Regions from separate parts of the Actinokineospora sp. genome, predicted to be linked through region 1. Evidence: riboswitches for the same ligand, from Rfam matches in the RefSeq annotation. Region 1 holds a riboswitch; the other holds the start of a gene.
The links. A riboswitch is a leader RNA that binds a small molecule or an ion and turns the genes downstream of it on or off. The one in region 1 is predicted to bind cobalamin.

Region 2: another riboswitch for cobalamin. It lies ahead of ACT4N7_RS09745 (peptidase); the one in region 1 lies ahead of ACT4N7_RS01910 (ribonucleoside-diphosphate reductase subunit alpha).

What each region holds. Positions count from the first base shown of each region.
Region 1 is NZ_JBQTHF010000005.1:1,396-6,278, forward strand. It holds gene ACT4N7_RS01905 (ribonucleotide-diphosphate reductase subunit beta) at 1-874, opposite strand, end outside; gene ACT4N7_RS01910 (ribonucleoside-diphosphate reductase subunit alpha) at 865-3,123, opposite strand; cobalamin riboswitch at 3,232-3,439, opposite strand; gene ACT4N7_RS01915 (DNA-3-methyladenine glycosylase family protein) at 3,490-4,407, opposite strand; gene ACT4N7_RS01920 (mannose-1-phosphate guanylyltransferase) at 4,484-4,883, shown strand, end outside.
Region 2 is NZ_JBQTHF010000026.1:31,645-36,527, reverse strand. It holds gene ACT4N7_RS09755 (nucleotide disphospho-sugar-binding domain-containing protein) at 1-403, opposite strand, end outside; gene ACT4N7_RS09750 (class-II fumarase/aspartase family protein) at 743-2,179, shown strand; cobalamin riboswitch at 2,174-2,328, shown strand; gene ACT4N7_RS09745 (peptidase) at 2,421-3,707, shown strand; gene ACT4N7_RS09740 (hypothetical protein) at 3,727-4,539, shown strand; gene ACT4N7_RS09735 (ATP-binding protein) at 4,655-4,883, opposite strand, start outside.

The DNA.
Region 1 (4,883 bases):
CGGCCGGGTAGCCGAGGCGGGCCAGGCGCTGGTCGGCGACGAACCGCAGGTACTGCGCCATCTCGCCGACGTTCATGCCGGACAGGCCGTCGCCGCAGACGTCGCGGGCGAACTCCAGTTCGCAGTCGACGGCCTCGCGGATCATCCGAACGACCTCGCCGCGCAAGGCGTCGTCGAACAGGTCGGGTTCCTCGGCGCGGACGGTGTCCACGACGCTGAACGCGAAGTTCATGTGCATGGACTCGTCGCGGAAGACCCAGTTGGTGCCGGTGGCCAGGCCGTGCAGCAGCCCGCGTGAGCGCAGCCAGTACACGTAGGCGAAGGCGCCGTAGAAGAACAGGCCCTCGATGCACGCGGCGAAACAGATGAGGTTCAACAGGAACTGCCGCCGCTGCGCCTTGGTTTCCAGCCGTGCCACCGATCCGATCGAGTCGATCCACCGGAAACAGAACTCGCCCTTCTGCCGGATCGACGGGATGTGTTCCAGCGCGGCGAATGCCTGCGCGCGCTCGTCGGGATCGGGCAGGTAGGTGTCGAGCAGGGTCAGGTAGAACTGGACGTGCACGGCCTCCTCGAACAGTTGGCGCGACAGGTAAAGCCGTGCCTCGGGGGCGTTGACGTGCTGGTACAGGTTGAGCACCAGGTTGTTCGCCACGATCGAGTCGCCCGTGGCGAAGAACGCCACCAGGCGCTTGACGAGGTGGTGCTCGGCCGGGGTGAGCTTCGCCAGGTCCGTGACGTCGGAGGCGAGGTCGACCTCCTCGACGGTCCACGTGTTGCGGATCGCGGCCCGGTACTGCTCGTAGAAGTCCGGGTAGCGCATGGGCCGCAGGGTCAGGTCCATGCCGGGGTCGAGCAGGGTGGTCACTGGCATGCCTCGCAGGTCTCGGGGTTCTCCAGCGAACAAGCCACCGCAGTGTCCATAATGGACACCATGGTCGGCTGAATTCGGGTGGCGGGACGGGAACGTAGGTAGTACGTGGTCTTGAGGCCGCGACGCCAGGCGTAGGCGTACATCGAGGACAGCTTGCCGATCGTCGGACTGGCCTGGAACAGGTTCAGCGACTGGCTCTGGTCGATGAACGGCATGCGGGCGGCGGCGAGATCGATGAGCGCCTTCTGCGGCAACTCCCAGGCCGTGCGGTACAGCGCGCGCAGCTCGGCGGGCAGGTCGAGGCCCTGTACGGAGCCGTCGGCCTGCTTGATCGCGTCGCGGGTGCGCTTGTCCCAGCGCCCCAGGCGTTTCAGGTCGGCGACCAGGTGCGGGTTGAGCTGGATGAACTCGCCCGACAGGGTTTCCCGTTTGAACACTGTGGACACGATCGGCTCGACGCACTCGGAGCAGCCCGCTATGGCGGCGATGGTCGCCGTGGGCGCGATCGCGATCATCAGCGAGTTTCGCAGTCCGGTCACCGCGATTCGGTCCCGCAGCGCCGCCCAGCGCGCGGGCTCGGCGATCTCCGCGCCCGGGAAGTGGTCGACGTGCAATTCGCCGCGCGCGGCGCGGGTCTGGCCGTACGCCGGGTGTGGGCCGACGTCGGCGGCCAGGTCGGCCGAGGTCTCCGTGGCCGCGAGCGCGATCCGCTCGGCGATCCTGGTCGAGAGCGCCAGCGCCGCGGGCGAGTCGAAAGGCAGGCGCAGCGCGAAGAACACGTCCGCGAGACCCATCACACCGAGCCCGATCGGTCGCCACTTCTGGTTGCTGCCGGACGCGGGCGGTGTCGGGTAGAACGACAGGTCGATGGTGCGGTCGAGGAACCGGACGGCCGTGCGCACGGTGCGCTCCAGCTTGTCCCAGTCGAGGCCCACGCCGTCCACATGGGACGCGAGGTTGACCGAGCCGAGGTTGCACACCGCGGTGGCGTCGTCGGCGGTGACCTCCAGGATCTCCGTGCACAGATTGGAGAGGTGCACCACGTTGCCCGGCTCCGCGGTCTGGTTGCACGCCCGGTTCGCCGCGTCCTTGAAGGTCATCCAGCCGTTGCCGGTCTGCGCGAGGGTGCGCATCATCCGGCCGTAGAGCGTGCGTGCGGGAATGGTGCGCGCGGCGAGCCCGCGGCGCTCGGCGTCGGTGTACGCGGCGTCGAAGTCCGCGCCCCACAGGTCGGGCAGGGTGGGCACGGCCTTGGGGTCGAACAGCGACCAGTCGGCGTCGGCCTCGACCCGGCGCATGAACTCGTCGGGCACCCACAGCGCGAGGTTGAGGTTGTGCGTGCGACGGGCCTCGTCGCCGGTGTTGTCCTTGAGTTCCAGGAACTCCTCGATGTCGGCGTGCCACGGTTCCAAGTAGACACACGCGGCGCCCTTGCGGCGGCCGCCCTGGTTGACCGCGGCCACGGACGCGTCCAGGGTGCGCAGCCAGGGCACGATGCCGTTGGACTGGCCGTTGGTGCCGCGGATCAGCGAGCCGCGCGAGCGCACCCTGCTCCAGGAGATGCCGATGCCGCCCGCGTGCTTGGACAGCCGCGCGACCTCGGCGTAGCGGTGGTAGATCGAGTCCAGCTCGTCGCGCGGCGAGTCGAGCAGGAAGCACGACGAGAGCTGCGGGTGCGCGGTGCCGGAGTTGAACAGCGTGGGCGAACTGGGCAGGTACGACAGGGAACTGGTCAGCGCGTACAGTTCCGCGGCCTCGGCAGGGGACTCGGCCAGTCCGCAGGCGACGCGCAGCAGGAAGTACTGCGGCGTCTCCAGCACCTGGCGCGTTTCGGGGTGGCGCACCAGATACCGGTCGTAGACGGTGCGCAGGCCGAAGTACCCGAACCGGTCGTCGGCGCCGTGGTCGACGAGCGAGTCCAGTTCGACGGCGTGCGCGGCGACGAAATCGGCCAGCCGCGCGGAGAACACGCCGACCGCGCGGCCGAGCGCGACCGCGCCCGCGAAGTCGCCGACGCCAGAGTCCTCGACCTCGGCGCGGATGTGCGCCGCGAGCAGCCGGGCCGCGAGCCGGGAGTACTGCGGCTCCTCGCCGATCAGCCCGGCGGCGGTGCGGATCGCCAACTCGCGCAGTTCGTGCGCGGTGGCCCCGGGATGCGCGCCCGCACTCGCCGCGGCCACTACCCGCGCGACGTCCACATCGGACAGTCCGACCGCCGCGGCCGCGATCGTGTCAAGGGTGACGGTCACTGACGCTCTCCTTCACGAGGGCAGGCGGGGAGTCGGCGCGCGAAGGCAGGCGGACCTGACCCGTCCGCGTCGACCCACCCACGAGGCCCGGGACCGCGCGCGCCGGGATCGACGCGCGCGCCGGTGGCAGGTCTTCGGACTCGCGGGCACCCGCCGGGCGACCCCGGCGGACCTACTGGCCGTCGCTTCCCAGGCTCGTGCCCAGTGCTCTGTGACGGCGGTCGCTCCCACTCACCGCTGCGGGGCAGTCCCGGGTTCGCACCGGGTTCCCTCTTGCCTCGCCCGAACCGGGCGAACCACCAGCACGGCGAAGACTACATGTTGGGGTAAGCAGCTCGCCACACCCCTAGATGGTCCGCGTGTCGGCTACATGCCGCGGTAGTCCCGGGGGGCGAACCGCGGCGCGAAGCGGGGTTTGCGGAAGCCGCTGGCCTCGATGTAGCGCACCGCGCGCTGACGCTGCGGCGCGTAGGGCGCGAGCACTTCGAGCATGCCCGCGTCGTCGAGTTTGCGGCCGACCAGCGCGTGGCCGACCACGCCGGGGATGTGGTAGTCGCCGACGCTGACGGCGTCCGGGTCGCCCCAGGCGCGCTGGGCGACCTCGGCGGCCGTCCACACGCCGATGCCGGGCACCTTGCGCAGCAGCGCCCGCCCCTCGACCCCGCGCAGGTCGGCCGCCCGCTCCAACCGGTCCGCCACCTGCGCCGCCGCGATGATCGTGCGGCGCCGGGCACCGTCGACGCCCGCCTTGTGCCACTCCCAGTCCTGGATGCCGAGCACCGCGCGCGGCGTCGGCGGCACGAACAGCTCCGCGGGACCCGGCGCGCGCTCGCCGAAGCGGCGGGCGAGGTCGCGCCAGGCGCGGTGGGCCTCGTGGCCGGTGACCTTCTGCTCCAGGATGGCGGCCAGCAGCACGTCCCAGACCCGGCCGGTGGACCCCAGCCGCAGCCCCGGACTGCGCCGCCGGGCCTCGGCGATCAGCGGGTGGTGGGCTTCGAACCCGGAGTCGTCGTCGTGCGCGCCGAGCAGCGCGGGCACGCCGTCGAGCAGCACATCCGCGCCCGGCCCCCATGCGGTGCTGTGCACCTCGCCGCCCGCGACCCGCAAGCGCAGGGTGCCCGGACCGGCGGCGGTGTTGGCGGCGAACCAGGCGCCCGCGTCGGTGCGGCGCAGGGTCGGATCGCCGCCGCCACGGCGCAGGGGCCGCAGCAGCGCGGCGACGTCGAGCGGGCCATCGGGCACCCAGCGCCCGGTCCGCTCCGTGCCGGTGGGGATCGCGGTCATCACGAGGACCGTACCGGCCGGGTGGCTAGAGTGGCGCCACATGGCTGGATCGTCGGGGACAAGGACACCAAGCTCAGTGACGTCGACCGAACTGCACATCGTCGTACCCGCGGGCGGGAGCGGCACCCGGCTCTGGCCGCTGTCGCGGGCGGCGAACCCGAAGTTCCTGCACCGGCTCACCGGCACCGACCGGTCGCTGTTGCAGGCCACCTTCGACCGGCTGGTTCCCTTGTCGTCAGCGGAGAATCTGCTCGTGGTCACGGGCACCGCGCACGCGGCGGGCGTCGCCCGGCAGTTGCCCGACCTGCCCGAGCGCAACATCCTGGTCGAGCCGTTCGCCCGCGATTCGTGCGCGGCCATCGCGCTGGCCGCCGCCGTGATCGACAAGCGCGGCCCCGGCGCGGTGATGGCGTCCTTCGCCGCCGACCACCTGATCGCCGACACGGCCGAGTTCGCGCACACCGTGGCCCGTGCCG
Region 2 (4,883 bases), on a different contig from region 1:
CCAGGTCCGGCTGCCACTGACCGGTGAACTCCACCAGGTCGTCCACGCCGGGCCGGTACTGGTCGGCCGGTGCGCCCGGCGGCAGGAACTCCCAAGCCGTGGTGAGCATGACCAGGGCGAAGATGTCCCACGGGTCACGGACGCCGTCGGGCATGTCCAGTTCGGCGGAGGCGGTCAGGAGCTGCCCGATCGCGGCCGCCGGATACTGCCGGGTGGCGCCCATCGGAACGACATCAGGATCTCCGATGCGAACGGGCGTCAGTCCGGCCGAGGTAATGGCGTCGGCCATTGTCTGGTGCGACGCAATCCGCACCTCGTGCCCGGCGTCCCGCAGCGCCCTGGCGAGTGGAATCATCGGATACAAGTGCGCTGGCGCGGGCCAGATGACGAAGAGTACGCGCATGACGCTCCCCCACTGCCGATGTGTTGACGCGAAGATCCTTACCTAATCATTCATACAGGCACGGCCACTCCCGCCGTTCTTCGGTCATGCTTCGTTGACACCCGGAAGCGCACTACGAGATGTCCATGAATTCGTCACGCCGATTTCGTTAGTCGCGCACTCCGCGTCCGGGCGATAATTACGCGGCGTTTGATGCAGCGGAAGATCCAATTAATCCGCACGTCGCGGGAAGGCGGGTGCGGAACTCGGCTAATATCCGCGCGGTGAGTGAGATGAACCTCGGCCTCGCGGTCACGCCGCCGCTGCCCGCGGCCCACTGAAGCACTACGGAGACGCAGAATGACCCACCCCGCCGGTACCGACTCGGGGCTGCTCGCCCCCACCTGGGCGGGCTGCCCGGTCGAGGCCGAGGTCACCGACGAAGCCTTCCTGCAGGCGATGCTGGACGTCGAGGCGGCGCTGGCCCGCGCACAGGCAGGCTTGGGTCTGCTGCCCGAGTCGGCCGCGCGGGCGATCAGCGCCGCGGCGCGCGCGGAGCGGCTGGACCTGGTCGACCTGGCCCGCCGGGCGCGGGCGGCGGCGAATCCGGTGGTGGCGTTCGTGACCGCGTTCACCGCGGTGGTCGCCGCCGACGCCCCCGCCGCGGCCGAGTACGTCCACCGCGGCTCGACCAGCCAGGACGTCCTCGACTCGGCGTGCATGCTGATCGCCCGGCGCGTCCTCGACCTGATCGCGGCCGACCTGGACCGGATCGTCCGCGCACTGGCGAAACTGGCCGACGAGCACCGCGCGACTGTCCAAGCAGGACGGACGCTCACCCAGCACGCGGTGCCGATCACCTTCGGCCTCAAGGCGGCGAGTTGGCTGCAGCTCGTGCTGGACGCGCTGGACCGGGTCCGCGCGACCACGCTGCCCGCCGAACTCGGTGGCGCGGCGGGCACTCTGGCCGCGTACGCGGAGTACGCCGCGCTCGACGCCCCCGGCGGCCGGTTCGACGGCACGGAGCTGATCGCGCCGTTCGCCGCCGAACTCGGGCTCGCCGAGCCGGTGCTGCCCTGGCACACCGTGCGCACCCCGATCGCCGACCTCGGCGCGGTCCTGCAGTTCGTCACCGGGGCCCTGGGCAAGGTGGCCCTCGACGTGCAAACGTTGTCCCGCACCGAGATCGGCGAATTGTCCGAGCCCGCCGCGCCCGGCCGCGGCGCGTCTTCGGCGATGCCGCAGAAGCGCAACCCCGTGCTGGCAACGCTGATCGTCACCGCCGCGCGCCAGGTTCCCGCGCACTCGTTGGTGCTGGCCCAGTCCATGCTGGCCGAGGACGAACGCCCGGCCGGCGCCTGGCACGCCGAGTGGCAGCCGCTGCGCGAAGCGTTGCGCCTCGCGGGCGGTGCCGCGCACCTCGCGGCCGAACTCACGGAGGGCCTGCGCGTGCACCCGGACCGGATGCTCGACAACGTCCGGCTCACTCGCGGCGAGATCGTCACCGAGCGGCTGAACGTGGTGCTCGCCCCCGCCATCGGCAAGGCGACCGCGAAACGACTGCTGGCCGAGGCGTCACTTGCCGCCGACACCACGGGAAAGCCGCTGATCGAGATCCTCGCCGCGCGGGACGAACTCACCGGACTGCTCACCCCGGCCCAACTCTCCGACCTGCTCGACCCCGCCCGGTATACCGGCGCCGCGAGCCCGCTGATCGACCGCGTGCTGGCCAGGGCCGGTCAGCGCGGGCGTGGTTGCGCCAGTTTCCCTACGCATCAACCACCGGCGGCGGATTGACACCGCGCGGCCAGTGGTCGAGCATGCGGGGCGACAACTGCATCCGCGTCCATGCGGGGGAAGACCGGTCCGATTCCGGCGCTGACCCGCAACGGTAGGTCGCCTCCACGGCGACGAGCCCGAACACCCGCCGGGCGCGGTGGCTCCACATACCCGTCGAGGTCCGCGGGTCGGAATGCCGGACGCCGTGCGCCCCTGGTCCGGTCAGCCGTTCGCGCCTTGACCGAGAAAGGCGTGTCCGGTGACCCGTTCGTCCCTCACCCGTAGAAGCTGTGCCGCGGCGTTATCCGCGGTGGCCGTCGTCCTCGCCGGTCCGGTGTCAGCGGTGGCCGACACCCCGCCCACGACGACGGTGCCCGCCGAGGCGGCCGCCGGGTGGCTGGCGCGGCAGTTGGTCGACGGCGAGCGCATGGAGACCGTGTTCGACGGCGTGGCCTACCCGGACCAGGGGTTGACCGCCGACACCGTGCTGGCCTTGGACGCCGCCGGTGTGGCGCAAGAGTTCGCGGCCAAGGCCACGGCCTGGCTGGCGAAGCCGGACATCCTGGCGGGCTACCTCGGCGGTACCGACTCCTACGCCGGTCCGCACGCGAAGCTCGCGCTGGTCGCCGCGGCGCAGGGGGTGGACCCGACCGCGTTCGGCGGGGTCGATCTCGTCGCGGGGCTGACCGCGCTGCAGGCGCCATCGGGCCGGTTCAGCGACAAGTCCGGCTTCGGCGACTTCAGCAACGGCATCACCCAGTCGCTCGCGGTGATCGCGCTGGAACGCCACGCCACGGCGCCGGTCGCGGCGGTGGACTACTTGGTGGGCACCCAGTGCGCGGACGGCGGATTCCCCCTGTACCTGGAGCAGACCCCGTGTATGTCCGATGTGGACACCACCGGGTTCGCCGTGCAGGCGCTGCTCGCGGCGGCCCGGACCGCGGCCGCGGGCGAGGCGCTCGACTGGCTGGAAACCGTGCAGCAGACTGACGGCGGGTTCGCGGGCAGCGGCCCGACCACCGTGGTGAACGCCAACAGCACCGGGCTCGCGGCGCAGGCGCTGCACGCGGGCCAGCGCACTGTCGGAGCCGACAACGCGGTCGAATTCCTTGCCTCCCTTCAGGTCGGCTGCACGGGCGCCGGTGCGGACCGGGGCGCGATCGCGTACGACGAGACCGGTTTCTCCGCGGCCAACGCGATCCGCTCGACCACCCAGGCCATCCTGGGCATCACCGGGGTGGGCCTGACCGAGGTGTCCGCCGAGGGCGCCGTCGCCCCCGCCCCGGTCCTCGACTGCGCCACCCCGACCACCACGCCGACCACCACCACGACCACGGTCACCACCACGTCGGCTACGACGCCGGGGACGACCACGTCGGACACCACCCCGGTCACCACGACCACACCGGTCGCGGGCGGCACGACCCCCACGGACCTGGCGTCGACCGGCGCGAACGTCGGCCCGGCGGTCGGCCTGGGCGCGATGCTGCTGATCGGCGGACTGGCGGTCGTCCTGCTGGCCCGACAGCGCCGTACCCGGCGATGACCGACGAGACGGCCGGGCCGTGACGGCGCTGTGGCGGCGGGGCCTGGCGGCGCTGGCCGTCGCCGGGCTCGGTGTCGCGGGGTTGTTCGTCGCGCCGACCCCCGCGCGGGCCGCCTGCGCGGGGGTGACCGTGGTGGTGGACTTCGGTCCACTCGGCGGCGGGGTCCAGACAGGCTGCGCGGGCGGCGACCCGGGCAGCGGCCTGGCCGCGCTCTCCGGCGCCGGGTACGGCTACACGTTCGCGTCGCGCCAGCCCGGATTCGTCTGTCGGATCAACGGAAAGCCGACCGCGGCGGCCGACGCCTGCGTGTTCACCTCCCCGACCACGGCGTACTGGTCCTACTGGCACGGCCAGGGCGGCTCGTGGTCCTACGGCAGTTCGGGCGCGGGGGCCTACAACCCGGCGCCCGGCGGCGTCGAGGGGTGGGCGTTCGGCGCGGGCAGGCAGCCGGGCGTCGCGCCCCCGGTGGCGCCCCCGCCGCCACCTCCGCCGCCGCCACCGAAGCCGACCACCACGGTCGCCCCGCCTGGCGCACCCGGACCGACCACGACAGCCGCGCGGCCACCCGCCACCTCGATAGCGCCTGGTCAGCCCGCGACAACCACCGCGGACACCGCGCCGCCACCGACCTCCACAGCGTCGACATCCGGGGCGCCGACCACGTCCTCGCCGACACAGACAAGCGGTTCCACCGCGAGCCCGGACCCGGTCGCCGCCACGCGACCCGCCGACAGTGGCGGAAACCTGGGCCTGGTGATCGGGATCGTGGTGATCGCCGCCATCGCCGCCCTCGGGCTGTGGACCGCGCGCAGACGCGCCACTGACTCGTAGGGCACACAGGGTGAGGTCCGCTCCACCGGGCGGGTTGGTGGAGCGGACCTCGGTCGGACCGGCCGGGTGTCGCCGCACCCTGCCCGCGTGGTCAGGCGAAGGAGCCCGACGACAATCACCCCCGAATCGTGGCGGTCGGCGGCCCCGCCCAGCGCCTGCCGTGTGGGTGATCTCTGTCCACTACCGAGTGAGTCACGTGCTCGCTGTCCGGGGCGGAACGCACCGGAATTCGGGTGCGCAGCACGAGCGCCGTGCGGCCGTCCGCGGTGCGCGCGACCTCGACGCTGTCCATGGCCTGGCGGATGAGGAACAGGCCCCGGCCGCCGGACCCCCGGTCCACCCCC